DNA from 3 places in the Alteromonas sp. ABV4_515 genome. Region 2 is predicted to be linked to each of the others. Evidence: predicted binding sites of a transcription regulator. Region 2 holds the regulator's gene; each other region holds the start of a gene.
What was found. The regulator sigma-54, encoded in region 2, starts transcription at its own class of promoters, with help from an activator protein. The targets are predictions, from matches to a motif close to GTTGGCACGNNNNTNGNNT.
Positions count from the first base shown of each region.

Region 1 (9,786 bases), on a different contig from region 2:
CGTCGGGGAAACTGAACGCCCGGCGCTGCATCACTAACTTGTTTCGGGTATAGCGATATTCACCGCTACTATCAGGCGAGTTTACGCTGCGATAGCCGAGTAATTTCAGCTCATCGAGGACTTCTTTCGGAGTGATTTCCTGTTCTTCAGACAGCACCAGCGGGCGAGCAAAAATTTGTGCAGGCACTTCCCACTTATTACCGGTGAAAGTGTGTTTTATCTGTGCGTCGAGATACACCATGTAGCCAAGTAACACGGCAAAGCCAACCAGGCATAATTTAAAAAGCAGCCCGGGCCAGCGCCGACGGGGCTTACTACCAATTTTCTTCGGTTTCGTTACTTTCGTCTGTTTTTTAGCCACTTATCATGCCAATATAGAAAATGTCACAAGGGATTTTGCGGTTTTCGCAGCGGAATTGCCAGCCGCATGTTACCGTAAAAATCATTGTCGTTCTGTTGTGATAAAACCTTTACGTCAGAACCATCAATCCGGATGGCTGGATGAGCCAGAAAGGAGCGAAATATGAAAATTTCTATCGATGTTGACCTGTCCCCACAGGAAGCCCGCGAATTAATGGGCTGGCCGGACATGAGCAAAATCCATGAAGCCACCATCTCACAACTCACAGAGCAAATCAAAAGCGGCAATCAGGAGCTAATGTTGTCAATGCTGAAGCCATACCTGGATGGCAGTCAGCAGGCCTTTACCTATTATCAGAAAATGCTGGAGAGCATGGCCACTGCAGGAACCAGCAAAAAGTAAGCATGGAGGTGTCTTGTGCACGAGCAGGACAAAGACGATATTCTGGACACACTGAATCAGTATGCGCAGCAGTTTAATGCAATGGTTCACAATATTCTTACCAAGAAAAATAGCAGCGAGGAGACGTCCGCTATGTTCGATCCGGAGAAGCTGGGCACATTGCTTTCAGGCGACGCGGTAGAAGTTGATTCAGCCAAACTCATTCAAACCCAAATGGATTTTATGCGTCAGCAAACTGAATTGTGGCAACAAGCCACAAAAGCGATGCTGGGCGAAAATTCCCATTCTGTCATGCAGGAAGAAAAAAGCGACCGCCGCTTTTCCCACACCGACTGGCAAGACAATCCTATCTTCAGTTACATGAAACAGGCTTATCTGATTAACTCTAAAATGTTGCAGGGAATGATTTCATCCATGCAGTTCAAAGATCCAAAATCAGAAGAACAAGTGAAGTTCTATACTCGCCAGTATATTAACTCGGTGTCTCCTACCAACTATCTGCTGTCTAACCCGGAAGTCTGCGAAGAAATTCTTAAAACCAAAGGCCAGAACATGGTGAAGGGTATCGAGAACTTCATGCGTGATTTGGAAAAGAGTCCGCTGGAAGCCTTCAAAATTACCCAAACCGATATGGATGCTTTTGAAGTGGGTGTGAACCTGGCTACAACGGAAGGCCAGGTGATTTACCAAAATGAGCTCATGCAGCTGATTCATTACAAACCTAAGGTGGAGAAAACCTATTCAACGCCAGTGCTGTTTGTACCGCCGTTTATTAATAAGTACTACATTCTTGACCTTGATGAGCGCAAGTCTGCGGTAAAAGGGTTACTGGATTCTGGCTTCTCAGTGTTCATGATTTCCTGGGTAAACCCGGATGCATCACTGGCAGACAAAGACTTCTTTGACTACATGAAACAAGGCCCTATAGAAGCACTGGATGTGGTTTGCGACATTACGGGTAAGAAAAAAGTGAACATGGTGGGCTTTTGTGTTGGTGGCACACTATTAAGTGCAGCTACGTCTTACCTGCGAGCGAAAAAAGATACCCGGATCGAGTCACTCACCCTGCTCACCACGCTACTGGACTTTAGCGAGCCCGGTGAAGTTGGCAACTACCTCACTGAAGACGCTTTGCCCATTATGGAGCAAAATGCAGACATTAAGGGTATTTACGATGGCCGCATTCTGGGTTTGAGCTTCAGCCTGTTGCGTGAGAACAACCTGTTTTGGTCGTACTTCATTAATAACTACCTTAAAGGCAAAGACCCAGCGGCTTTCGACATTTTGTTCTGGAACAGTGATGCGACCAACATTACCGCGTCTTGCTTCAAGCAGTACATTCGTACCACCTATTGGGAAAACAAACTGAAAGATCCGGGCGCGGTGGAAGTGGATGGCATTCCAATTGATCTTGGCAACATTGATGTACCGGTATACTTCCTGACGACTCTGGCCGACCATATCGTACTGTGGCAAGGCGCATACAAAGGTACGCAGTTAGTGAAAGGCGATACCCGTTTCGTACTGGCAGGTTCAGGCCACCTGGCTGGCGTTATTAATCCGCCAGAAACCGGCAAATATCCACACTGGACGAACGAAAATCTGCCTGAAAGTGCCAGTGAATGGTTCGACGGTGCGGTGAAGCACGAAGGTTCATGGTGGCCGAACTGGCACGAATGGCTTATTAGCCACCGCAAAACCAAAGTAAACGCCCCCCAACCCGGTGAACACGAAAAATACCCGGTCATCGAAGCCGCGCCCGGCTCGTACGTGAAAAAACAACTCGGCTGAGGTGTGGAGCAGCGCTCTCGGGGTGGGGCTATTGTAAAATCTAAACACGGCGTGAACCCATCCCTGCGGCAGACGGTTTAGATTTTACAGTAGCCCCCCACCTGCGCTTGCACACTCGACATGAAACCGTATCGGTGTTTTAGGAATATCTTTCGAAAACAGCGGACTTCATACGCAAAAGCTCGCATAAGATTCTCCAATTCACTCGTTCAGAATTCGCTTCCCTCCTCCGCAGATAGCCCGCTCCCTCTCTCCGCCGATAGCGCAGTTCCCTTCACAACACCGCCGATCACAGGCACAAAAAAAGGGGCCTTCCGGCCCCAGTGCTTTTGTCTATTCGGTTTGCGGTAAATTATGACTCGCTGTTTTTCTCTTTAGCGATGTCTAGTACACGTGAACGCAGTTTTTCATCCGTTTGTACTAATTGTGCAATTGTGGTGTAGGTCTGCACTTCCAGACCTGTTTTCTCAATTTCACTTACCATTTCAGTTTGCGCTGCTTGCTGAATTTGCTGCATTTTTTCAGGCGTTTCATCGCCGCTGATTTCAGACTGGTATTTATCTGCTACATCGCTAACTGCATTCATCGCAACAGTAAATTTTTCCAGAGTTGCGTCATCAAAATTTTCAGTTTGCATAGTAGGTGCGCTGGATAGACCCGTCTCTTTGGTATCTTCGGCAGCCTGTGAAGCGAAGTTAACAGAACATGCTACTGCCAGGCCAAGCGCTAATGATTTGACGAATTTATTCATATTGATCTCCAATTTGGATTCGAATTGCCGTCTAACCTTAAGACTCAGCGTAAAACGGCTCTCATCATCACTACAGCGATAACCATGCCACCCCGACAAAACCCAGCAATATCATACAATTAAGAAAAGAGCATATATTTTCACCGGTAATTGTTGTGCAACAGTGTCGCTTTTTTTCACACCTTTTAAGTTGCCGGTGGAGCGTCTAATGCGCTACTCTGCGTATTGAACCGAAGAGGTAACGTCATGATCATCATTAAAAAATATCCTAACCGCCGACTGTACGATACGTCACAGAGTCAGTATGTAAACCTTGATTACATTAAAACACTGATTAATGAACGGCAGGAATTTAAGGTCATTGACTCCAAAACCGAAGATGACATCACCAAGTCATTACTCCTGCAGATCATCAGTGAATCTGAAGCCAACGAAAATCAGTCTCTGCTGACAAATACCCTGCTTAAGCAACTTATTCGCTATTACGACACTGACATGCAATATTTTCTTCGTCAGTATTTAGAACAGTCGTTAGTGGCCTTTATTGAGCAGCATGATCAGGTTCAGGGTGTGATGAAGAATATGATGGATAACACGCCTTTTGGTATGTTCAATAAAATGGTTGAACAAAATATGGAAGCGTGGAAAAAGTCGCAAAAGTAAGTTTGTCTCCCTCCTTAACGCCACTTTGCTGCAAAGCAGCATAAAAAGCTATTTGCTTATTATTTATTCGTCTAACTATTCTTGCTGCACCGCAACATTTTAGTTGATCTCCTGATTTCGATTGCTTAATATCTAACCAAAGATTGCTGCAACGCAGCAGATGGAAACCATCAACTGGTCAGGAGAAGAATATGTTTGGCAAGTTTTCAGAGCAGCTGAAAAGTACCACTAAGCCGGTACATACGCTGTTTGCTGTGAATACAAAAACATTGGAAAGTCTGTCTCAGCATCAGACAACACTGTTTACAGGGTTACTGAGCGACGGTATGCACTATATCGAAGCGGTATCTAAGCAAACGGAGTTGAAAGGTGTGATGAATGCGAATTCAGAGCTGGCAGAATCAGTTCGTGAGCGCATGACCAGCGCATCGAAAGATACCTACTCTACGCTCAACGCCATGCGTGAAGAAGTAACAGAAGTGATGGCTTCTAGCTTAACTTCTGCGGCGGATGCAGCAAAAGAGACGGCGTCTAAGGCAACCACTGAAACGAAAAAAGCAGTGAAGAAAGCCACGCCGAAGCCAGCCGCTAAAGCGACACCGAAAGCGGCCGCCAAACCTGCGAAAGCAGCAGAAACCGTAACGAAAGAAGCGGAAAAGGCCGTCGAAAAGGTCGCAGAGGCAACGGAGAAAACGGTTGAGAAAGCCGCAGAAACCACAAAGGCTGCAGCTGAAGAAACTAAGCAGGCTGCGACTGAAACCAAAGCAGCACCGGCTAAAAAGCCTGCTACCCGAACCCGTCGTACGGCTGCGAAAAAGCCTGCGGCAAGTAAATCTACAAGTTAAAACAACCCAGAAACTGGAGAAGAGTAATGTTTGAGCAAATGAACGAGCAAATGAAAAGCGCAATGAAGCCTATGACTGACCTTGCTACATTAAACATGAGCACTATGCAGGATCTGGCTGAGAAGCAAAACGCCATGTATAGCTCTCTGTTATCAGAGAACATGTCTTATTTTGAGAAAGCAGCACAACAGAAAGACATGTCTGCACTGGCTGAAATGAACAAAGCTTATGTAGAAACTGTTCAGGAAACAGTGACTGATACAGCTAAAAGCTCTTACGCCATTATTTCAGAAGCACAGCAAAAAGCTGGCGAAATGTTTAAAGGCTTAAGCGACGAAATGACATCTAAGTTCCAAAGCGCTGCTAAAGCGTAAAAGACCCGACAGAGCGACGTTCTCGTCGCTCTTGTTCCCCTCCACATTGTGTGAACCTTTTTTTCCCCTAAAGGTCTTAGCCCCAGCCAGTTTTTGAGGAGAGACGTAATGAATTATCAGGCATATGATTATCTGACACGCGGCGCATATATTATGCACGAGGGTTTCAGTCTGCTTAACGATATTGCGAGCCATCCTTCCAATCTCTATGGTCATACCTTGCCCGGCCGCATCACCCGCGCTTCGCTGGAAACTGCTATGCGGCTGACACAACGCTACGAAAAGCTGGGGTTTAATATCGACGAGATAAAAATCGACGATAAACGGCATAAAGTGAAAGAAGAGGTCGTATTTAGTAAGCCATTTTGCGACCTCATTCACTTTCATCGAGCCGGTGTGCACGACCATCATAAAGTATTATTGGTTGCGCCGTTATCAGGCCATTTTGCTACGTTATTGAAAGGTACCGTTGAAGCATTATTACCTGATCACGAAATTTACGTGACCGACTGGGCTGATGCCCGTGAAGTACCTCTTGAAGATGGCCCTTTCAGTTTCGACTGCTATGTGGGTTATCTTATCGAAATGCTCGAATTCCTTGGCCCTGGCACGCACTTGATGGCGATCTGTCAGCCAACCGTGCAGGCGCTAATTGCAACAGCCGTTATGGCTGGGCAGAAAAATGAATGTGTGCCTAAGTCACTAACACTCATGGCCGGCCCGTTAGATTGCTCAAAAAATCCAACTAGGGTAAACGAGTTCGCTCAGGAACACTCGATGAACTGGTTTCGTAACGTTGCCATTATGAAAGTGCCTTATGGCTATCCTGGTGAAGGTCGACAGGTCTACCCTGGCTTTATGCAGCTCGGTGGCTTCATTAGTATGAACCAGAAGTCACACATGAAGAAATATCAGAATTTTTTCCAGAACCTGGTATTTGGCGAAGAGGAAGATGCTGACCGCTTCCGCGCATTCTATGATGAATACATGGCCGTTTTAGATATGCCGGCTGAGTTCTATCTCGAAACCATCGAGCGCGTTTTCAAGAACAATGAAATTGCCCGCGGCGCTATTACCTATCAGGGTGAACCGGTTGATTTCGAAACAATCACAAATACGGCACTACTTACCGTAGAAGGTGCCGATGATGATATTTGCGGTCTTGGCCAAACGGAAGCTGCGCAGGATATTTGCAAGAATATCCCTAAAGGCATGCGTAAGCATCATGTTCAACCGGGCGCGGGTCATTACGGTATTTTCAGCGGATCTAAATTCCGTCAAAGTGTGCGCCCTATCATCACTGATTTCATCCACAAATACGCTTAATCACTCTGTGGTTAACGCACTACCATCTCTACGCGCCTGATCTCCAGTCAGGCGCGTTTCGTATTTTCCCCTATGTTTCTCTCGCCCTAATAGGGACAGTTAAGGTAGCATGAACGCCTAAACAAAAAGGGTAATTTGTCATGTCTAAATGGATCCCGCGTAAACTTGGTTTATCTGTTCTGTCATTACTGGCAGCGTCTTCTTCTGTTTACGCCAACACCGATTTTGAACAGTGTAAAACGGAACTGTCTCAACAGGCCGTTGCGCAGGGCGTTAGTGGCGAAACTGCCAGTAAAGTGTTTGCCAATATTCAATATCAGCCCAGAGTGATTACACTCGATCGCAGCCAACCAGAATTTGTTCAAACGTTTCCGGGTTATTACGGTAAGCGCGTAACCGAGTGGCGGATTGGCAAAGGCCGTGAGATGTACGCGAAGCATCGCGAACTCCTTCGTAAACTGAGTCAGAAGTACGGCGTACCGGCGCACTACCTTGTTGCATTTTGGGGTCTTGAAACTAACTTCGGCTCCTACAAAGGCAAAATGAACGTATTAAACTCGCTGGCAACATTAGCGTGTGATGAGCGTCGTAGTACTTATTTCACTAAAGAATTAATTACTGCAGTGAAGCTACTTGAGCGGGAATCTCTCGACCAAACACAAATGGTCGGTTCCTGGGCTGGCGCCATGGGCCACACGCAATTTATGCCATCAGCCTACATGAACTATGCTATCGACGGTGATGGTGATGGACAGATCAATCTCTGGGATAGTGAAGAAGACGCCTTGGCATCTGCAGCGAATTTCTTATCGCAGTTAGGCTGGCAGCCGGGCTTCCGTTGGGGCCGGGAAGTTAACTTACCAGAAAATTTCGACTACCGTGATACCGGTTATAAAAACCGCCAGGCAATTACCAACTGGGATCAGATGGGCATTACCAAAGCCAATGGCGGGTCACTGGGTAGTAGCGACGAGAAAGGATACGTTGTCGTGCCAGCAGGGCATAATGGTCCGGCTTTCATTGCCTACCACAACTTCCGCATCATCATGCGGTGGAATAATTCTGAGTTTTACGCGATTTCAGTAGGGAAGCTTGCCGATCAAATTGCCGGTGAAGCCGGACTCATCAAGCCGCTACCTGAACTCCCCGCCTACGAACGCAACGATATCATTAAGCTGCAAACTGCGCTCAATGAATTGGGCTATGATGTGGGCAAGCCTGACGGCATTATCGGACCTGCAACTCGCTCAGGTATTCGGGAATACCAATTGTCGAAAAACTTGGTTGCCGATGGATTTCCAGGTTTAGATGTGATGGAAGCGATAGGGGTTTTCAGCGAAACGCCGAAGCAAGAAAAGCAAAGCTAATTTGAATCTTTCAGAGAGCGAGCATTCGCTCCCTGAAGTGCTGTACTGAGCCGAAAGGCTTAGTACATGTGTTGACCACCGTTTACCGACAGAGTTGAACCGGTAATAAAACCCGCTTCATCGCCAATTAAAAACAATACGCTACGCGCGATATCTTCTGGCGTACCAAGACGCCCAACCGGGATCTTAGCAATAATCTTCTTCAATACTTCTTCTGGTACAGCGCGAACCATTTCAGTATCAACGTAACCCGGTGCAATTGCATTCACGGTTACCCCTTTAGCCGCACCTTCCTGAGCAAGTGCTTTGGTAAAACCATGAATTCCTGATTTCGCAGCGGCATAGTTTACCTGACCATACTGACCAGCCTGACCGTTAATTGAACCGATATTCACAATGCGACCAAAACCTTTCTCGCGCATAGAATCGATAACTGCACGACAAGTATTAAAACAGGAAGCAAGGTTCGTTTGAATAACAGCATTCCATTGTTCAAAATCCATGCGGTGCATGGTGCCATCCCGGGTGATACCGGCGTTATTGACAAGAATTTCTACAGGGCCATAATCAGTCGCAATTTGCTCAATTGCTTCTTTGGTTTTTTCAAAATTCGAGACATCAAATTTAAATGAAGGAATGCCGGTGCGCTCAGTAAACGCTTTGGCTGCTTCATCGTTACCACCATAATTTGCCACAACAGTATAACCAGCATCTTTTAATACTGTGCAAATCGCTTCACCAATTCCTCGGGTACCGCCTGTGACTAGTGCAACTTTACTCATTTCGTCTCCCTCTTATTGTTGACGTAAATATGTACAACAATGCCTATATAAACACGCTTATTCATACTTTTACAACGGGTTCAGAAAGACTTTTTATGCGACTTTTGTCTAATAAAATTTATAAATAACTATGCCGCCTAATATTTACTTAAATATCAGTCGCTTAATTTATATACAGGGTATTTATGATGGAATTCCCCTCATTATCTTTTTCAAAAACAAGGGGTTGAGTCATGAAAAATTACCACTAAATAGCAGTAGACAGCACGGGAAATAACTTTTTTATGAGCGACGGTCGGGCTACTTGTTTCTCGTTTTAATCGAACGCCCAGGTTTTTCACTCATCGGATCGTCAGGCCATCGGTGTTTAGGATAGCGACCTTTCATTTCTTTCTGCACATCGAAGTAACTGCCCTGCCAAAACGCTTTAAGATCGGAGGTGGTTTGAATGGGTCGTCCGGCCGGCGACAATAACTCAATCGTCACGATTCTGTTTCCGTCAGCTACCGTTACAGGCTCAGTTTGCCCGAACATTTCCTGCAACTTTACTGCAAGCATCACTTCGCCATCAGACCGATAAACCAACTTTCGATTCTCGCCAGCAGGTACCGTAATACTCACTGGCAGGAAAGTGTCCATTGCATGCTGCTGTCCCCAAGGCAATGCCTGGTGGCAGAGGTTTGCCCAGCTAAGACTTTCAAGCTGCTCCCAGCGACGGAGTTTCCCAAGTCGCTTTTTAAGCTCATCAGCTTGCAGTAAAGATAAAGGCGAGTCTGCGGGCTGCCAATTTGCGTCGCCATCAAAGGCCTGCGGCTGCCGTAGTGAGTACTTACAAGCTAGTTGATATCTGTTCCACCATGTCCGGTCTCTTTCAGACATCGGCCAGTCATTCAAGAGCGTCGCTTCAAGAAGCTGATACCATGCCGTAGCCACGACGGTTTCACTTACCGAAGTAGCGGGTTCGCTACTCAACGTAATGTTATAAAAACCTTCAGTGGTTCGCGCCTCCATCTGCTTCTTCTGAGCATTGAAGATCATTGTTTCCCGAGCGCTAAAATGCTGGGGAAATAATGCTCGCAAATCCGAGTCGGTTACCGGTTCTGCAGTTCGAATAGTAACGTCAC
Region 1 is NZ_JBSWWZ010000001.1:386,146-395,931, forward strand. It holds gene mrcB (penicillin-binding protein 1B) at 1-361, opposite strand, end outside; gene ACXAGX_RS01665 (DUF6489 family protein) at 524-763, shown strand; gene ACXAGX_RS01670 (PHA/PHB synthase family protein) at 779-2,554, shown strand; gene ACXAGX_RS01675 (DUF4168 domain-containing protein) at 2,907-3,305, opposite strand; gene phaR (polyhydroxyalkanoate synthesis repressor PhaR) at 3,552-3,968, shown strand; gene ACXAGX_RS01685 (phasin family protein) at 4,160-4,813, shown strand; gene ACXAGX_RS01690 (phasin family protein) at 4,840-5,187, shown strand; gene ACXAGX_RS01695 (polyhydroxyalkanoate depolymerase) at 5,296-6,513, shown strand; gene ACXAGX_RS01700 (lytic murein transglycosylase) at 6,654-7,880, shown strand; gene phbB (acetoacetyl-CoA reductase) at 7,940-8,662, opposite strand; gene hrpB (ATP-dependent helicase HrpB) at 8,963-9,786, opposite strand, start outside.
Region 1: ACXAGX_RS01675 (DUF4168 domain-containing protein) is a predicted target of sigma-54. The motif match lies at 3,379-3,397, and genes of this name have one in related genera.

Region 2 (9,786 bases):
CGCTCACCGCCGCGGCCATCAACGCGGTAACCAGGTTTACCGCCAGCCACACAGAACGACGTTGGGTACTTTGCCAGACGGGAGCGAAGGTATCTTCTTCGTCATCAAGACCGGCCATACTCATCATGGAGTGTTCCGCGTCTTCCCGAATAATATCGACCACGTCATCAATGGTGATTCGCCCTACTAGACGCTGTTTATCGTCGATTACCGGAGCAGACAGCCAGTTGTAGCGCTCAAATAGGCTAGCGACTTCATCGTCGGGCATGTTCACCGGAATGGCTTCAGGGTCGTCGTCCATCACTTCGGACACGGTATCGTCAGGGTCGGCAGTAAGTAATCGGGCAACCGGCACCAAACCAACCAGGTTATCGGTACGGTTCACCACATAAAAGGTATCGGTGTTTTCAGGCAAGTCGCCTTTCAAGCGCAAGTAGCGCAACACCACATCCACGGTCACATCAGGACGCAAGGTAATGGTGTCGGTATTCATGATGAAACCGGCGGTTTCTTCTCCGTAGGACATGGCCTGTTCAGCCCGCACTCTGTCTTGCGCGTCCATGGATTCAAGAATACCTTGCAGTACCTCTTCTGGCAGGGAGCTTAGGGTTTCTGCCAGGTCATCGGTGTCCATCTCTTCAAGCGCATCAACCACTTTTTCCGGCACCATCTTGCTGATAATGCCGTTACGAACGTCTTCAGACAGTTCTTCTAAAATGTCGCCGTGGAAATCACCGTCGATGAGCTCCCACAGTTCATCACGGGTTTTAGTTGGGCTGGATTCAAGGATTAACGCTACATCACTGGCTGGCAGCTCGTGAAGCATCTTGCGCACCGACACGAAACGGCCGTCGGTCAACGCTGCATTAAGCGCCCTTAACTGGCTTTGTGGTGATTTGCTTTCGAGTGCTTCTGCCACGGAAATCCTTTGAGAAACAAACAGGGAGATTGGCGCTTAGCATACCGCAGCCCGCTTATGCTGTCATCGTATCAGAGTATGATAAAACCATATAAATACAGAATAAACGGCCGGTTGGATGTTATTTAAACAGCGTGAGGCTGTGTAGCGAAATCACTATTGTTGTTGTGATTGGACGGTCTCGTCTCTGCGCATGTTTTCAAATAGTGAGGGCTCCCATGGGCGCATTGCCAGCAGCAGTCCCACATGCTGTCGCTCAGCGATAGGCAGTGTGGAATCGGCATCGTTTAACTCAGCAGCCTCGCGGGATAGTTGCTGTAATCGCTTTTCTAATATCCGGATGGATTCTTGCGAATAGCGACCACGCAGATAAAGTCGAAACAGCCAGGGCTCACCACGCTTCGGGGCCATGAATTTCACCATGACCTCTTTCTCCATAAACTGTTCTAGTGGTCCTCCTGGGATCCATCGGAAGTCCTGCCCAATACGCAGGCGATATCGATTGCCGGGCAGTAACTCAATGAGTCTGAGTTTGTCTAGCTTGGCCAGCAGTCGTATACATTCCAGCGCTTCAATATCGTAATGAGCAATAATGTCTTCGTACAGCCAGCCATCACGCACCAGCACGGCAGCTAGCAGTAATTTGGGATTGGCTAGCAACTCCATTTCCTGTTCGGCTGAAAGCTGTGACAGTCTGGGTTGTTGGCGCTCGGCAACTTGAAAAAGCTCGGTGAGGGTCATGTCCATGGCATTACATATTTGCGCCAGTCGCTCCAGAGTAAATGACTCTTGGGCAAAACACCGTTTAACGCTGGCTTCACTCAAAGTCAGTTTGTCGGCCAAGGTTCGATAGGTCATTCCGCGTTCTTTCAAGCACCGTTTAAGGGTGCTCACTATCTGCTTAATTTGCTGCATGGTATTAGAATTCGATACTTGTGGTGTCAAAATAGTCTACATCAATTGTTGTGGTTTATTAATCTACATCTTACGGCTAGTGTAGATTCATCAACTAACCGGAGAGACAACATGAAACATGGATTGATTGCTGCAGTAATCTTTATCGCCTTTAGCACTAACGTGATGGCAGATGATTCTGTAGATCATAGTGGGCAAGCCAGTAAACACAGTGTGCTGGCGAGTGCCGGTAGTGCTGGTACTGTCGCTTCTGTTGCCAGTGCAGTTGCTGTGGCACCCGTGGTGTTGAGTGTCGGTGCGGTAGTTTCAGTTCACGAATCAGCACAAAGCGCACACCGCTCAATGGAAGCTAAACCCGTTAAACTGGAAATTACTCACAAAGTGATTACCGCTGACCCTGCCCCCGCTGTTGTTGTGAACCAGACTGTCATTAATAAGGTGGAAGACTAATGAAGCGCCTTATTACTCTCGCCGCTTTAGCGGCTTTCGCTTTCACGCAGCCGGTGTTTGCCGGCAGCCAGGAAGAATCGCCACGAAAGTTTGCGGCAGAAGACATAGTTCATTTCGCGAAACAAACCGAGCAATACCTGGCTGATCACGGCGCTTACGTCGCCATTATTGCACGGGTGGGGCGGAATCCTGACTCACTGCCGCAGGGGATCGCGTTTACGCACACCGCCATCGCCGTCTATTCCGACATTACCATGGACGATGGAAGCGTGGAGAAGGGCTATGCTATCCACAATCTGTATCAACTGGCGGATAAACCCGGTACCAGTATGCTGAAAACCGATTATCCAGTGGATTTCTTCTGGGGAGCCAGTGAGCTGAAAGCGGGTATCGTGATTCCTACACTAGCCATGCAGGAAAAGCTGCTTGAAGTGTTCGCCAGCGGCGATGACAAAAAACTGCACGAACCACGCTACTCGGTAGTGGCGAACCCGTTTACTGAAGGTCGACAGAACTGTACCGAGTACACGCTGGACATCGTCAATGCGGCGATTTACGGCACCACGGATATGGCTCGTCTTAAAGTGAACACTCGCGCCTGGTATGAGGCGCAGCCAGTGAAAGTCAGTAAAGCCAAACTTCGTCTTGGCAGCATTTTCAGCAGCGGCGTGTCGCTGAGCGATCACGATGGCGATGTGGAAACGGCAACCTTCACCACAATTAATCGTTATCTTCAGCAAAACCAGCTGGTGCAGGATCAGACGATTCTTTACGCCAACAACACTATTCAGGAGTAATGACTATGTCAGTACAAAAACCTTCAAAAGCATTTTACTTGGCCTCTGTGGTTGCTTTGATCACCGGTGTTGCCGCTTATATCATTGGCCTGCTCAATGCAGACATGCTACTGAATGAAAAAGGGTACTACTTCGCCGTATTCCTGTTCGGACTGTTTTCGGCAGTGTCGGTACAGAAAACAGTAAGGGATAAAATGGAAGGGATCCAGACTACCCGGATTTATCTGATAATTTGCTGGGCAGGACTGGCCAGCGCAATAGCTTTTTTAGTTATAGGGTTGGTAAATGCTAACTTACTGCTAAGTGAGAAAGGGTTCTACGGCATGGCATTTGTGCTAAGTTTGTTTGCCGCAATCACTGTACAAAAGAATGTTCGTGATAATCAGCAAGCAGATGACCAACTGACAGAATCCAAAGCTCTCCTTACAACTGAACCTTCCGTACCCGAATCACTTTAAACACCGAGTTCAAGGTGTTACGGCAGCAAGACCGGGCCGTTCTTTAAGGTAACTCTGCAGCATCTCATTGAACTGGCTGACAAACTCGGGTGACACGCTGTATTTACTGAACATGAAATGCACGTTTTGCTTTTGGATAATCTCGTTACCTAGCGTTAATGCAATATCATTTGAGTCGGCGGTAAACTGTAATACTGCCGTGTCATCCAGAATCAAATCCACACGTTCACGCTTAAGAAAAGCCAGTCTTCGCTTTACATTTTCCAAATGGATAAGCTGATTGGGAAAGCGTGAAGCGATTTTCTCTTCAAACTCACTGCCATACCAGCCGCTGGTATTGAGTGCCAGCGTGCGCCCTTCGCTTAACAGTTGAAACAGTGTTTTTCCCGCAAACTCGCCTGCGCGCTCGGGAATATACGCGAAGCCGATAAACTCAGCGCGATACGGTATCGAGAACAGGTTATTACGTTGTCTGTCTTCGTTACGCGCGGCGCCGACTACGATATCAATGCCACCCCGGGCAATTTGTTCACCAACCCGTCTTTCAGGGAGCGGATAGCTTTGTAAGTCGTAGTGCATGTGGGCGAGTATCTGTTTTAACAGTTCGTAATCTTCGCCGGTAAGCACATCATTCTGGTGGTAAATATAAGGCGGCCAATGTGCCGCACTAATCCCCAGAGTAGGGGCATAGTCTTCAGCGGCATTGATTTGGGGAGTACAAACTAATATGGCCAGCATGCTGAACAGCAGCTGGGTAACACTTCTAACAGACACGTTCAATTCCATTTGTTGTGAGTGTGCGATCACTCGTCTTCGTTAAACCTACCGGCAATTAGCGCTTCTACAGCATCCATTGCTGCTTCCGCATCAGGCCCTTCAGACACCACGACTACCTGTTCGCCCTGGTGGCTTTCCATCATCATTAATCCCAACACGCTATTGGCATTGGCCTGTTTGTCACCTTTGTGCAAGGTGACTTCAGCATCAAACTGATTGGCCAACTGAACCAATTGGGTTGCCGCTCGGGCATGCAAACCGAGTTTGTTTACAATTGTCAGTGATTTCTCTACACGCATTACTTACTTTGCTCACGGTGCCTGATTTGTACATCAGGGTGGTTTTCACGGAAATTCTTTGCCAGCGATTCTGCTACGTAAACAGAACGATGCTGACCACCGGTACAGCCAATGGCAACGGTAACATAACTGCGATTATTGCGCTCGAGGTGAGGCAACCAGGTAGTGATTAGGTTCTGGATTTGCCAGATAAACTTCGTCACGATGGGCTGAGAGCTTAAGAATACCTGCACAGGCGCATCAAGGCCAGTAAGATGTTTTAAGTCTGGCTCCCAGTGTGGATTGGGAAGGAAGCGGGCATCAAACACGTAATCAGCATCTTTTGGAATACCGTGTTTAAAGCCAAACGATTCGAACACCAGTACGAGTCGGGAGCTTTTTTTTCCAAGAATACGCTCACGGATGAGTTCTGCGAGCTGGTGAATACTGAGTGAGTCGGTATCAATATTTAAATCGGCACGCTCAGCAATGGGAGCCAGCAGCTCTTTTTCTGTTTGAATGGCATCCGACAACGATTTATTCAAACGTGCCAACGGGTGCAAACGACGGGTTTCACTGAAGCGTTTCAGCAGCATGTCATCGCCCGCATCGATATACACAATGGTCACGGTCCAGGATTCTGGCAAGTAGTCGAGAATTTCTACCAGTTCGGCAGGATCTTTAGGCAGGTTACGAACATCAATGCTCACTGCAACCTGCTCGTACTCGTCGGCGACGGTATGGGTGAGTGCAGGGAGTAGATTAACCGGGATGTTATCTACGCAATAGTAACCGAGGTCTTCCAGCGCCCGTAATGCGACGGATTTCCCTGAACCGGAACGACCACTGATGATAATGAGCTTCACGTTTTTCTCCTGAAATACCGTGTTAACGCAGGCGTTTACAATAACTTACTGTAATGCGCGAATAATATCATCACTTGTATCAGCTTTTCGGATACTTTTTATTGTCTCTTTATCGCTAAGCTTGCCAGCAACCATGGCGAGCGTTTGCAGGTGACCGTCAGTTTGTTCCTGCGGTACCAGAAGGGTGAAGAAAATATCGACGGGTTTATTGTCTATGGCATCGAAATTAATGGCTGGCGTAGTGGTTACGACAATGGCAATCACTTTTTCGAGACCGGCAAGGCGACCATGAGGAAGCGCTATACCATTACCAATCCCTGTGCTGCCCATGCGTTCACGTGCCATCAAGGCACTTAACACCGTGGCTTCATCGATATCTGCGTTGTTTTTAGCGGCAATCCCACTGATGATTTCGAGGATGCGCTTTTTACTATTGCACTGGACCGCACATTCAGTGCGATCCAGGCTAACTATGGCTTGTATATCCATGAATTCAATTAATGCTTTTTAAGCTTTTCCTTGTGTTTCAGAACCTGCCGGTCGAGCTTATCTACCATACTGTCGATAGCTGCGTACATGTCTTGATTTTCGGAAGAGGCAAAGACCTCTGCGCCACTGAGGAAAACCGTTGCTTCTGCTTTCTGATTAAGTTTTTCGACATTCAAAATTACGTGCACATTCGATATGTGGTCGAAGTGACGTTCTAGTTTACTGAATTTCGTATCGACATAGGTACGCAAAGAATCTGTGATCTCAACATGATGACCAGTAAGGTTTATTTGCATATTTCGTCTTCCTTATTTTGAGCAGCCCATTAAATGAGGCTTTTGCGTTGGTTAGACGGCGGGATCGATAGGGACTCCCGGTACTTTGCTATTGTTCGCCGGGCAACCATGATGCCTTGATCGGCCAACAACGAAGCAATCTTGCTGTCGCTCAGCGGTTTGCTTGGCTTTTCAGCAGCAACCAGCTTTTTAATCAGTGCGCGAATCGCTGTGGATGAACACTCACCACCGGATTCTGTGGCCACGTGGCTTGAGAAGAAGTACTTCAACTCAAAAATGCCTCGAGGCGTATGCATGTACTTCTGGGTGGTAACCCGGGAAATGGTTGATTCATGCATATCTACCATTTCTGCGACATCGTTCAGCACCATTGGTTTCATCATTTCAGGGCCATGCTCAAAAAAGCCCATTTGTTGCTGAACAATGCAATTCGCTACTTTAAGCAGGGTGTCATTACGGCTTTCAAGGCTCTTGATAAACCATTTCGCTTCCTGCATATGAGAGCGAATAAATTGTGAATCGCTGCTGTTGCGGGCCTTACGGCTCATAGCGGCGTATTGTTGGTTAACACTTAACTTCGGCAGGCTGTCTGGATTGAGTTCTACTACCCAACGGCCGTTTTTCTTCGCCACAGAAACGTCTGGAATAACGTATTCTGGTTCCTTAGTGATAAGTGCACTACCCGGACGCGGATTCAGCGTTTGCAGTAGACGCATAGCTTCACGAAGCTGGTCTTCTTTCAGGCGCGTTTTTCGCATCAGCGTTCGGTAATCTTTGCTGCCAAGTAAATCGGCGTGTTCTCTTAACAGCAATCTGGCTTCTTCCAGCCAAGGGGTATCGGGGGCGTATTGCGTTAATTGCACCAGTAAACACTCTTGTGGTGTACGCGAGCCAGAACCGATTGGGTCGAACAACTGGATGCGCTTGAGTACGCATTCCACTTCATCTTCTTCTACCGGTTCTTCCATGTCTTCACTGTTCACGCTTTGCAGAATGTCTTCCACGGTAACAGTGAGGTAACCCGATTCATCAATCGAGTCGATGATGGCCAGCGCGATAGCGCGATCGATGTCTGAGAACGGCGTTAAGCGCATCTGCCAAAGCAGATGGTCTTGAATATTTTCGGTGGTTTCACCTTGGAAGATTTGCTCGTCATCACCGCCGGCAGGGCCGGGGGCAGGCGCAGAAGACGCAGAAATGTATTCGTCCCAGGTGCTGTCGAGAGGGAGTTCATCGGGCAGGTCATTTTTTTCCAGCGCTTCGCCGGTGTCCATGCTTTCCGAGGCTGACGCAGATTCAGGCATGCTGTCGTCGTTATCGAGATTATTCTTCTCAACAACATCGTTGTCTGAACTGTCGTCCACTTCCAGTAGCGGATTAGAATCCAGTGCTTCCTGAATTTCCTGTTGTAAATCCAGCGTCGACAATTGCAATAGTTTGATCGCCTGCTGAAGTTGCGGCGTCATTGTCAGTTGTTGACTAAATTTTAGCTGTAAAGATGGTTTCATCTACGTCTTATATTAACTCTGAAAAAAGTATCTGGCTAAAGCGGCGATTTATTATTCTTAAATTGCGGTTTGTTATGCCCGATAACTTAACTATAGCCTGAATTGCTCACCTAGGTATACATCTCGAACTTTTTGATTACTTAATACCTGTTCTGCGGTGCCCTGAGCAATCAGTTCTCCATGACTGACGATATAGGCTTCTTCACAAACATCAAGGGTTTCCCTTACGTTGTGATCGGTAATCAGGATGCCTATACCTCTGTCTCTTAAATGTTGAATGATCTTCTTTATATCATTAACCGAAATTGGATCAACTCCGGCAAAGGGTTCATCAAGCAAAATAAATTGCGGATTAGCTGCTAAGGCTCTGGCAATCTCAACCCGGCGGCGTTCACCACCCGACAAACTCATACCTGTACTATTACGTATATGGTTAATATTAAATTCATCAAGTAGCGCGTCGGCTTCTTCTTCACGCTGATGGCTTTTTAGATCCTTACGGGTTTGCAAAATAGCCATGATATTTTCATGTACCGTGAGCTTTCTGAATATCGATGCTTCCTGCGGCAGATAGCCAATGCCGCGACGTGCACGCTCGTGCATCGGTTCATGCGTTAGCTCATTGTCGTCGATATTAATTTTGCCTTTATCCAGCGGCACCAACCCCACAATCATGTAGAACGTGGTGGTTTTTCCAGCACCATTAGGGCCCAACAAACCCACAATTTGGCCGGTAGACACAGAAAGGCTTACATCGCGCACAACCTGACGAGATTTGTACGACTTAGCCAAATGGCTCGCGGTTAAGGTGGCCATTACTGATTGTCACCTTCGTTGTCATCGCTTTTCTTTTCGTCTTCAGACAGCCCTTTTACAGTTTCTGGCTGAAATACCGTGGTAACACGACCACTGCTTGAGCTGTCACCGCCCGTGGCAAGAAGCTGCTCTTTGCCCATGTCATAACGAATGCTATCGCCTTGAACCATGCTGCTATCTTGCTGAATTTGTGCCTGACCTTGCAGGGAAATGAGCTTTTTGGCAACTTCGTAACGAATTTCATTGGCGCTGGCTTTTACCTGTGCACCATCGTCCATGGTTTGTGAATAGCTGGCCGGTTCGCCATAGGCCACAAACACTTCTTTGCCGTCACCATCGCTGGCAATAACCTGAACTTCATCGGCGGTGATCACCAACGAACCCTGGGTAATCTTCACGTCTTCTTTAAAGGTAGATGTTTTCTTCTTGCCGTCAATGAACTGCGACTTCGCATCAACTTTAATTGGCTTGTCGAAATCTGTGTTGTCGGCCAAGGCTACTGTGGGCATTACAGCAACAGAGATCGTTGTTATCAGGCTAGCTGCCAGGGGAATAAATCGTTTGAACATGATCTATCAACTCATATTGTTGGGTACGCAGGTTTGCATTAAAACCATTGCTTTTGATGATGGTCTGAACACCGCGGATATCAACAGGTTGATCGGATGTCATCGTTTTATCATCCAGATTAACCTTAATGAAATCAGTTGTAATGGTCTGAACGAACTCGTCAGGATTCAGACTCTTAATCAGCACATTATCTTCTAACTGAATGAGATCGTCATTATATAATGTGCCTTTATCTGCGGTTACCTGCCAGGGAGCTTCATTTTCCGCAGCATAGACAGTGTATTTGGGTTGACTGAATAACACAAAGCCAAGCTGGTCGTAATGTTCCATTGAAGCGGCGTACACTTCGTGATTCACCTTACCTTCATCGTTGTACAAGGTGGTGGTGAGGTTTTTGGCCTTATAAGCCGGGCGTAACGCACTATCACTCATCGACTGAGCGGGTTTTTCATCTTCGGCCATCCACACGGGCATGTACATCAACAATGCCATCACAAACAGTGCGGAAATACTGAGGCCTAATCGATTCATATACTGGCACCGTGAATCATATCCAGCGTACCCACCGCTTGCATAATCACATCACACACTTCACGCACAGCGCCGTATCCACCAGGCTTCGTGGTGATCCAGTTTGCTTCACGGGT
Region 2 is NZ_JBSWWZ010000007.1:250,537-260,322, forward strand. It holds gene mgtE (magnesium transporter) at 1-919, opposite strand, end outside; gene ACXAGX_RS17490 (helix-turn-helix domain-containing protein) at 1,076-1,834, opposite strand; gene ACXAGX_RS17495 (hypothetical protein) at 1,946-2,284, shown strand; gene ACXAGX_RS17500 (DUF2145 domain-containing protein) at 2,284-3,081, shown strand; gene yiaA (inner membrane protein YiaA) at 3,087-3,539, shown strand; gene ACXAGX_RS17510 (substrate-binding periplasmic protein) at 3,549-4,313, opposite strand; gene ACXAGX_RS17515 (HPr family phosphocarrier protein) at 4,343-4,615, opposite strand; gene rapZ (RNase adapter RapZ) at 4,615-5,460, opposite strand; gene ptsN (PTS IIA-like nitrogen regulatory protein PtsN) at 5,506-5,949, opposite strand; gene hpf (ribosome hibernation promoting factor) at 5,958-6,245, opposite strand; gene ACXAGX_RS17535 (RNA polymerase factor sigma-54) at 6,275-7,753, opposite strand; gene lptB (LPS export ABC transporter ATP-binding protein) at 7,844-8,569, opposite strand; gene lptA (lipopolysaccharide transport periplasmic protein LptA) at 8,569-9,138, opposite strand; gene lptC (LPS export ABC transporter periplasmic protein LptC) at 9,107-9,670, opposite strand; gene kdsC (3-deoxy-manno-octulosonate-8-phosphatase KdsC) at 9,667-9,786, opposite strand, start outside.

Region 3 (9,786 bases), on a different contig from region 2:
GTCCCACTTTGACGCTTTTCGGTGCTTTGTTGAGTAGTTTTACTGTTATCAGTTGCTACAGATTGCGAAACATTCGAAAATAATCTGATGGCACGCAAACACAACGATTGAAGCTCAAACAAGTTATTTACAGGCATCTGAGCAGCACTAAGTACCAGCGCACATTGCTGCATTAACCCTTGGTCCTGTGCAAAGTTTTGCTGAAATTGCTTAATCGATTTTTCTAATTCTCGGATGGTGATTTGAGTGTGTTGCTTAACTGAGCTTTGTGCATGCTGAATATGTTTATTCAGCTTGTTAATACTCGCTGTGGCTAAGGTGTAATCAGGTTTGGTGGATAAATGCCCTCGCAAGACTTTGAGCTCGTTATCTGTCTCTGCAGACAATCCCTCATAGAAACTACTTAGCCTGACAATGAACTGGGCTAACGTTTCGTTATGCGTCTTGAGGGCTGTTAACTGTTTAGAATCCATGTTGAACCTTAAATTCTTCGCATTACAACTACTGACGCGCCGAGCGTACATTCTTGCCCGGCTGCTCGAAGTTAGAACGATATGGGTTGATGTCTAATCCGCCCCGGCGGGTGTAACGCGCATAAACGGTTAATTTTTCGGGTTTACAGTGGGTCATGATGTCATTGAAAATACGTTCGACACACTGTTCGTGAAATTCGTTATGCTGACGAAAACCAATCAAGTATTTCAGCAAGCTTTCCCGGTCGATTTGCTCGCCTTGATAAGCAATTTGAATGCTTGCCCAGTCAGGTTGACTGGTTATCAGACAGTTGGATTTTAGCAGATGGCTTACCAGCTTCTCCGAGACATTGTTCGCTGACGTTTGCAGTAAAGTGGCATTCGGTGAATAGCTGCCGATGGTCACATCTAAATCGTCAATAACGTCACCGTCAAACTCGGCCATCGATAAACTAGAGAATGCATTAGGTAGATAAAGCGTCACCGACACTGCCTCACCTGCACAATTGCTCAAATCAACTTCCAGACGTTCTTTCACTTGTTCTGTACTCTCGAAGGCAGTTTGATTGAAACTGTTCAGATAAAGCTTGAATGATTTTGATTCGATGAGATTGCAGGAGGTAATTGGAACGCGACATTCCATAATCGCCACCTGTGGCTTACCTTTCGCATTAAGCCATGACAACTCGTACCCCGTCCAGATATCACAGCCATGAAAAGGCAGGGCATCAGCATTCAAGCTGATAGTGTCGCGACTCAGCGATCGAGGAACCCCTTGAAGTAACGCCGGGTTATACTGGCTTTCATATTCAACCGTTTTACCAAGTGTCAGATCAGAAGGCACCTGAAAACTAATTGGATTTGTCATAATGTGTACATCAACCTTAAAATCTCAGACGTAATGAGACCATAAAACCTGTCGACCGGGATGTTTCCTGGTGCTACTCAGACACAAAGTTTAACGAAAAGGCCAAGTAAATGCCCGCTGAATTAGCACAATCTTTAGATTCTTTTTTTGAAAGCTGCGATCATCAGAACAACGTAGACAGCTATTTTTCCATTGCGTACGAGCAAGATTGGCCATCACCGTGCTACCAGCAAACGGCTAAAGACGGGCAGTTCGTGTCCTGGCAACCCGTAAGGCAGCAAGATGAAAACACCTTCAAAGGGGTGGAGTCAGCGCTTGAAATTACTCTGAATGAAGAGTTCTGTTTGTTTTTCACCCGCTATTACAGTTTTCACTTGCCAGCGACTACTGCGCGAGGAGACTGCGAACTACTGCAGGTGTGCAGTGAAGAGGACTTTAAGCGACTGCAAGAGAACTTAATTGGCCACATAATGATGAAACAGCGTTTAGGGCAGAAAATCACCTTGTTTTTTGCCCTGACGGATGACGATGATTACCTGCTTTCTGTGGATAACGACACCGGAGAAGTGGTTCTGGAGCGAGTCGGGAAAGAGCCGCAGGAAGTGCTTGCGCCTTCTCTGGCAGCGTTCATCGAGCAGCTTTCTCCCCGGCAAGCTTAATCACACGTCAAGATTTGCCAGCCGCTGTTCAAGGATGACCATCGCGGCTTCTAACTCGGCAACACGTTTTTCCAGTTTGATGACCCGATCGTCGGCATTAGGCTCTGCGGTGTGCTCGGTTTGTTGACTACTGGCGTTAAAAAGCCTGATGGCGTTGATGGCATCGGTGACCGATACTTTAAACGGCGCTTTACTGCGTAGTAAGCCCACACTGGGTTGTAAACCTGATTTCTGCATCTGATGGCAAAGCAGGATGAGCTGCTGAGACTGATCGGCCGTCGACATAATTTGAATTCCATAGCAAAGCGATGTTTGAAAAATGCGAGCCGTAGACATTACTCATGTCCACGTAGCTCAAACGACGAAATAATAGTGGAATGCGCTAAATGTTGATACGATTTTTTAAAGCTTAATTTAACAAGTTCCTAATTATCAGATGGTTACTGGTTGGCCCAATAGTTGATTATGAAGTCGTTAAACCATCAAAAATAAAAGGATTATGATGAAAAGTTTCGTTCTGGCTGTAGCATTGATTTCGCCGTTTGCCCTTTCTGGTTGTGTCATTTCTGTAGGGGGGGATGACGGTCATTACTCTTCAGATTGGGAAGACCGTGAATACAATAACCGTAAACACGTGGCGCAGTTGGAAAAAGGTATGACCTACGAATCTGTGGTGCGCAAGATGGGTGTTGCAGATTTCAGTGAAATGCATGAACAAAATGATCATGCTTATCGCGTGCTCTTTTACCGCACGCAACGAACAATGGATGATGGCGTAACTACCAAAGACGAGTGCACACCGTTGGTATTCAGAGATGGTGTGTTATCTGGATGGGGTGACGCGGCTTATCAGCAGTTATAAAATTTCACCCTACCCAATTAATTTTTGTTAACTTTGGTTTAACATTTGGGGCTATTTTCTGTACAGTGACTAAACTAATAGCTGGTTAGTAATTCAGGCGTCAGCAGTCCATACCGCCTGATCTCATTGTCAGGGGATCGCTTGATGAACACTGTACTTGATCAAGACGTGCGGGCAGAAAATGTCCGCGCCATTTTTCTTACTGCCGACAACCTTAAAGTGGCGGCTTCCATTCTATATAATGCGTATTTTGACGATCCCTTATTCATGGATATTTTCCAGGCTGAGAAAGAAGGCTTTGAGGGACGATTAAGAGCGGCTATCAGAGAGGAGTTGGAAGCGTTTTGGGATGCGGAGCAACCCATGATTGGGCTGTTCGATGGCAGTCGCCTGTTAGCGGTAGCCTGTTTGACAAAGCCTAACCGTGATTTTTCCAGTGGGCGATTCTGGCATTGGCGTCTGAAGATGCTGCTGACTGCCGGATATTTCAGTACTAAAGCCATGGTAGAAAAAGAGGAAAAAATTCGCAGTGCCATGCCTGCCCAGCACTACCATATGGTTTCTTTTATTGCCGTCCATCCCGACCACCAACACCTTGGGTTAGGGCATATTTTAATGAGTGCCATCGACAGTATCGTAAACGAAGACAGAGAAAGCGAAGGCGTCGGCGTTTTTGTGAGTGTGCCGAAATACTTGGCTTTTTTTCGTAGCGGTTTCTATCAGCAAATCTCAACCATTACCGTTTCAGAGGTAACCGGAGAGATATTGTTTAAGCCGAAACCGCTGGCGTGAATCATTAACGGCGGCGACGTTTATTGTTTCGTGCTTTGCCGCTGTCGCTTTTTCCTAGCGCTTGCGCCCGTAGTGCTTTCTTTGAAGGTTTACGAGATGAGTGACTTTCCTCAGTGGCGTTCATATCTGGTTCGAAGCCCGGTACCCACTGAGATGAAAAATGTTGCTTCGTGAGCTTTTCTATCTCTTTGAGCAAGTACTTTTCTTTCGTTGATACCAACGAAATCGCCACCCCTTCCTTACCTGCGCGCCCGGTTCTACCAATACGATGTACATAGTCTTCAGCGTTGTAGGGCAATTCGAAATTGATCACGTGCCCCAATTGCTGAATGTCGAGCCCGCGCGCTGCCACATCAGTGGCCACCAGAGTGCGCACATCACCCAGCTTAAATTCTTCAAGGCCTCTTTCACGGGCTCCCTGGGATTTGTCTCCGTGCACAGCCACCGCACTGATGCCATCTTTTACCAGTTCTTTAGCCAGTTCATCGGCACCTTGTTTTGTACGAGTGAAAATCAGTACTTGTTGCCAATTTCCCGAGCCAATCAGATAAGCCGTTAATGCCGCTTTGCGCTTAGCATCCACTTCGTAAATGCGCTGTTCGACCTTTTCCACCGTTGTATTGCGCGCTGTCACTTCAATAAGTTTAGGATTGTTCAGCAGGGTTTTGCTTAATGTAAAAACGTCATCGTTAAATGTAGCGGAAAAGAAAAGCGTCTGATGGTGAGCCGGTAGGCGTTTGAGGATCCGATTAATATCAGTAATAAACCCCATATCCAGCATGCGATCAGCTTCATCAAGCACCAGCGTATCGATAGTTGTCGGATCGATAAGTTCTTTGATGGCTAGTTCCAGAAATCGCCCGGGCGTTGCCACCAGAACATCACACCCTTGCTCTAGCGCCTGAAGTTGTGGGTTGATGCTGGCACCGCCGTAAGCAACCACCGTGTTTACTGATAACCCTTCACTGTACTTCACAAAGCTCTGATAAACCTGTTGGGCGAGTTCCCTCGTTGGCGTGAGCACCAGTACGCGAATGGGTTTTTCAGAAGATGCTGTGATGTCGGCTGTTTCTATAACACGTTGAATCAGCGGTAGGGCGAAAGCGGCGGTCTTCCCTGTGCCGGTTTGGGCGCCTGCCATCACATCCTGATTCGCGAGGATCTCTGGGATCGATGCAGCTTGAATAGGCGTCGGATTGGCATAACCGAGGGAATGTAACGTTGCTAATAAGGTGGGATTGAGTCCAAGGGAAGAAAAGCTCATGAAAGGTACCGACCGCTATAAATGAATCCGGTGGATTCTATCATCGATTAGGAATTTAAGTCTAAATACATACACTGTTCACATATTTAATACGCTACGACAAGCAGTTCTGCGTAAAGTTGCCCGAAAATGTGAACACTCATCCTTTTTCTCTCGCTATTCGTCGTGTAAACATCACCCAAAAGTTTGTAAGACATGTCTTACAAACGTGTAAGATTTTGAAAGTATTTTTATGACGTTTTTATTAGACCAAAGTATAAAGTCTATGTTTTTGTTAGACTTTTTGCTAATACTGATTATTACAGTTCGTTGACGACGTATTTTTTTGAAAAAAGCATGTAGCACAGATCTTTAGGATCAGTAGTATTAATCACGTCACAGGGAAACACGACGAGTCAGGAAGATTCTCACGGATGAACTTTTGACAACCGATGGAACGGAATACCAACATAGGATGTGTTGGTTTCAGGGACAAAGGAAAAGGGATTACGGCCAGGGTGGCCGCAGGGACAACTTCACGGAATGAAGAATACCACAGGATCGTGGTTCTAAGGAAAAGGACTGTGCAAGGCTTGCAGATAAAGGACAACTCCACGGAATGGAGAATACCACTGCAAGGATGGGTGGTAAAAAAGGAAAGATGGAAAGGAATAGCAGCCGGAGTGTTGCAAAGGAAAAACTCAAGGACGGGTTGTGCTACATAGTGGATGTGTAGTGGTTAAAGGATCAAAGGAAAAGGGACCCGCTCAAGGATTGGGTGGCCTGCACAGGATTTGCAGGAAAAAATGGAAAGGGGCGGAAACGGATTTTTATCTGGACGGTGAAAATTGCTACGGATAGCAGAGATGGACGCTCAAAATTCAGAAAAAGCGATAGCCCCGAGGCTATCGCTTTTTTTGTATTAAACCCGATAAGGCGGCAGTTGCGTGCGAAGTATTCGCTTACCAACTAATTCTATTTCTCCGGTATATCTGTCTTCCCCGTTGCCTGAAAACTCGAACAGAAAACGAGAATGCCAATCCGGCTTCGCATATTTGAAGGTGATACGCGTCGAAGTGCGAGCAAGGGTTAGCAGTTGGAGTTGATGGCTATCGCAATATCTATTGGCATGCTCAAATGCCGCTTCAGAAATGCTTCGAATACGCCAAAACTGAAAACCGGCGAAACCTATAAGTAAAAATAAACAAAGTTCGGCAAGTGTCATAACTATTGCTTCTGAGTCTGATTAAACAGGCGACCAAATGCGACGGCCAAAATCTCGCTGCGATCCGGTGAACGCAACATACCCAGCACCTGTAATCTGAGAACGGGCAGTTGTACCAAGTCAGAGAAGAACCCGGCAAACAGTTGACCTTGCATCGCTTCTTTATCATCAATAAATGCGGCACGTTCAAAAAACGCGACCAGCAAGGATTCGTCCAGTTGGCTGTAGAGTCTGCCTGCAATAACGCTGAGCAAATGCATATCAGCCGAGTCCTTTGCTAATAGGTTTGCAAGTAGTGCTTTTGTCTGAGGTTCTGGCGTTTCGCTTGATAAAGCGCGTAGTGCGGCTAAACCGACTGCGGGTTCGCTGTCTATGCGTTCCTGACAAAAGTCTGCAATAGCATTATTCAACGCATTATCTAACGCTACCGGTTCAGCGGATTCAAACAGGGTTTTGAGAAAATCCTGTTGATATAACTTCAAGTTGTCTGCAACAGTTTTAGCGAGGGCTGGCGCTTCAAGCTTTACTGCAAAATCTGCCACAGCCTGCACAGATAATTCGCGCCAGTCACTGATAACCGGTGCTTTTACGTATTGCTCAACCTTATCGGTACCTACGCTGTCAGGCAGATGAAGCAAACGACGAGTTAGCGCATTGAAGATTGCCATTTGAGACTGGGGTGGTACAAAAGAGTATGGGTTGTCAGGCAGTTCGTCCTGGCCATCTTCGCTCAGGCTGTTACCCAGAGCGTCGACAATGATTTGCAAAAAATGGTTACGAGCCGCGACTACCAGCAAGCCACGCTCATCCACTGGAAACTTTACAAACCAAACATAATGCTGTTTTACCGGCTTACCAGACCAGAAAACAATCGCGAACCAAGCATGTTGCTGTCGTGGGCGGGGGCAGGGGAGCATGCCGTTTTCCAGGTCGAGAAACATTTGGGTATTCATAGCATGCACACCCCGACCCAAATCAAACAATTGAAAGTTTGTGCCAGCATGCAGCAAAAACTCACTGAGTGTCTGAATTGACTGTGCTGATGGGTTTGCCATGGTACTTCTCTCCGCCAGAATAAATAAAGCCGCTATGATAGCGATGCGCACGGCCTTTTACTACCGCAATTATGGTCGTGTATACTGTCGCCCTTTTGCACAGCAGGCGCTAAAAATACACGCTTGCAGACAGCATACAGAGCAATGATTAATGTCGATAAAGTACGAGCAGGTTGCGGTACTGCTAAATGAACTGGCGTTGAGGCTTAAAGACGCCGAACTCTGGTCGCAGGTATCGCCCCATCCTGACAAGCTGAAAAGCACCCAACCCTTCGCCCGGGATACACTCGATTTTGAACAATGGCTTCAATTCATTTTTATTCCACAGTTTCAATTGATCATTGAGCAGCAAAAGCCGTTACCTGAGAGTATGGCGATTCTGCCCATGGCACAAATGAGTTTACCCGGCGAAATGCCGATACACCTGGTTTTGCAGCAACTGGATGAGGTAGTCAGTGGAAAATGAATTAATCCGCAACGATGATGTGTCGGTTTTGTATCAGGATGACTACATTGTTGCTATGGATAAACCGCCAGGGTTGCTGGTGCATCGTAGCCCTATCGATAAAAGAGAAACCGAATTTGCGGTGCAAAAGCTGCGTGATGCTGTGGGGAAACACGTATTTCCCGTACATCGATTAGATCGTCCCACCTCTGGCGTACTCCTATTCGCCTTTGATGGACAAACCGCGAGTCAGCTTGGACAAGCGATGATGGGAAAAAGGTTTGTTAAAGGTTATCAGGCACTTACTCGCGGCTGGGTGCAGGGGAGTGGATTAATTGATTACGCGCTGACCTTTAAGCGAGACAAGTTTGCTGATGCCCATCGCGTGCAGGAAGTAGCCCCTCAACATGCGGTGACAGAATACAGCGTAATGAAAAAATACAGTCTGCCGTTTGCCGTGGGGCGATATGAAAGTGCACGATATTCGTTAGTTTCCCTGCGACCTTTTACAGGCCGTAAGCATCAATTACGTCGTCACCTGGTACACCTAAGAAATCCGATCCTTGGCGATACCACCCACGGTGATGGTACGCAGAATAAATTTATCCGAGACAGGTTTGGTTTTAACCAATTAGCCCTCACCTGTACATTAATGCAATTTATCCATCCGATTACCGGTGAATCGGTGTCAATTGAGACAACTCCGCATAAGGCGTTTGCGGCACTACTCGAAAATATTGAACAGTACCGGCTGGATGATCACATCAATTAAAGTGAAGAGTAAAAGTTAACTATGACAGCATTAACTATTTTAGTCGGCAGCGTGTACGGTAATTCACAACACGCAGCAGAAACGGTAGCGGAAAAACTTAGCGCTGAAGGTATAGAATGCGATGTGAACAGCGATCCTCAGGTATCTGATGTGACCGATGCACAAGCGTTACTGGTAATAACGTCGACGACCGGGCAGGGGGATGTGCCGCCAAACTTGGAATTTCTGTTTTCCGATTTGAAAGATCAGTTCCCGCAATTAAACAGAAAACCTTTCGCTGTGATTGGCTTAGGTGATAGCAGCTATGTCGATTCATATTGTGCGGGTGGAAAGCAGTGGTTTGAATTGCTAACTGAACTGCAGGGTAAGCCGGTAGCGGATATGTTGGAAGTGGATGCTATCGAGCATTTTGAACCGGAAAAGCCTGTGGTTGAGTTCGTAGAGTCGATCAAAAACGATCTTATTTCTGCATAAAGTATCGAACTCCTTTTTCGTTTAATACAAAAAAGGCGCTGACCCTTGCGGGTAGCGCCTTTTTATTTATGAAAAACTTATTCTACGCCGCGCAGCAGAGCGTTAATACCCACTTTTGCACGGGTTTTTGCATCTACTTTCTTCACGATGATAGCAGCGTACAGGCTATGAGAGCCGTCTTTGCTTGGCAATGAGCCAGAAACAACCACGGAGCCTGCAGGTACACGGCCGTAAGTGATTTCGCCGGTTTCACGGTCATAAATACGGGTGCTTTGAGAAATGTAAACGCCCATTGAAATTACCGCGCCTTCTTCAACAATTACACCTTCCACGATTTCAGAGCGTGCGCCGATGAAGCAGTTGTCTTCGATGATGGTTGGATTGGCCTGCAGTGGCTCCAATACACCACCGATGCCCACGCCACCAGACAGGTGAACGTTTTTACCAATTTGCGCACATGAGCCAACCGTCGCCCAGGTATCAACCATGGTGCCTTCGTCTACGAATGCGCCAATGTTTACGTAAGATGGCATAACTACCACATTCTTACCAACGAAAGAACCCGTACGAACAGCCGCTGGTGGAACGATACGCACGCCTTCAGCTGCGAATTGCTCAGCAGTGTAATCTGTGTATTTCAGAGGAACTTTATCGAAGAACTTAGATTCAGCACCATCGATGATGTCATTGTTGTGAAGACGGAAGTACAACAGTACCGCCTTTTTCAGCCACTGATGAACTACCCACTCTCCGGCGATTTTCTCAGCCACACGCGCTTTGCCGCTATTCAGTAAAGCAATGGCGTCGGCTACGGCCTGGCGTACTTCGTCTGGCGCTGAAGAAGGTGACAGGCTGTCGCGATTTTCAAAGGCTTCTTCAATGATAGTTTTCAATTCAGTCATGATATGTTGATGTCTT
Region 3 is NZ_JBSWWZ010000003.1:460,588-470,373, reverse strand. It holds gene ACXAGX_RS09885 (GGDEF domain-containing protein) at 1-473, opposite strand, end outside; gene queF (NADPH-dependent 7-cyano-7-deazaguanine reductase QueF) at 502-1,341, opposite strand; gene syd (SecY-interacting protein) at 1,452-2,000, shown strand; gene ACXAGX_RS09870 (hypothetical protein) at 2,001-2,285, opposite strand; gene ACXAGX_RS09865 (DUF3192 domain-containing protein) at 2,503-2,862, shown strand; gene ACXAGX_RS09860 (GNAT family N-acetyltransferase) at 3,007-3,654, shown strand; gene ACXAGX_RS09855 (DEAD/DEAH box helicase) at 3,659-4,918, opposite strand; gene ACXAGX_RS09850 (DUF3301 domain-containing protein) at 5,820-6,122, opposite strand; gene ACXAGX_RS09845 (DUF3549 family protein) at 6,125-7,177, opposite strand; gene ACXAGX_RS09840 (YqcC family protein) at 7,329-7,643, shown strand; gene ACXAGX_RS09835 (pseudouridine synthase) at 7,633-8,394, shown strand; gene ACXAGX_RS09830 (flavodoxin domain-containing protein) at 8,416-8,868, shown strand; gene dapD (2,3,4,5-tetrahydropyridine-2,6-dicarboxylate N-succinyltransferase) at 8,946-9,770, opposite strand; gene glnD ([protein-PII] uridylyltransferase) at 9,767-9,786, opposite strand, start outside.
Region 3: ACXAGX_RS09865 (DUF3192 domain-containing protein) is a predicted target of sigma-54. The motif match lies at 2,447-2,465, and genes of this name have one in related genera.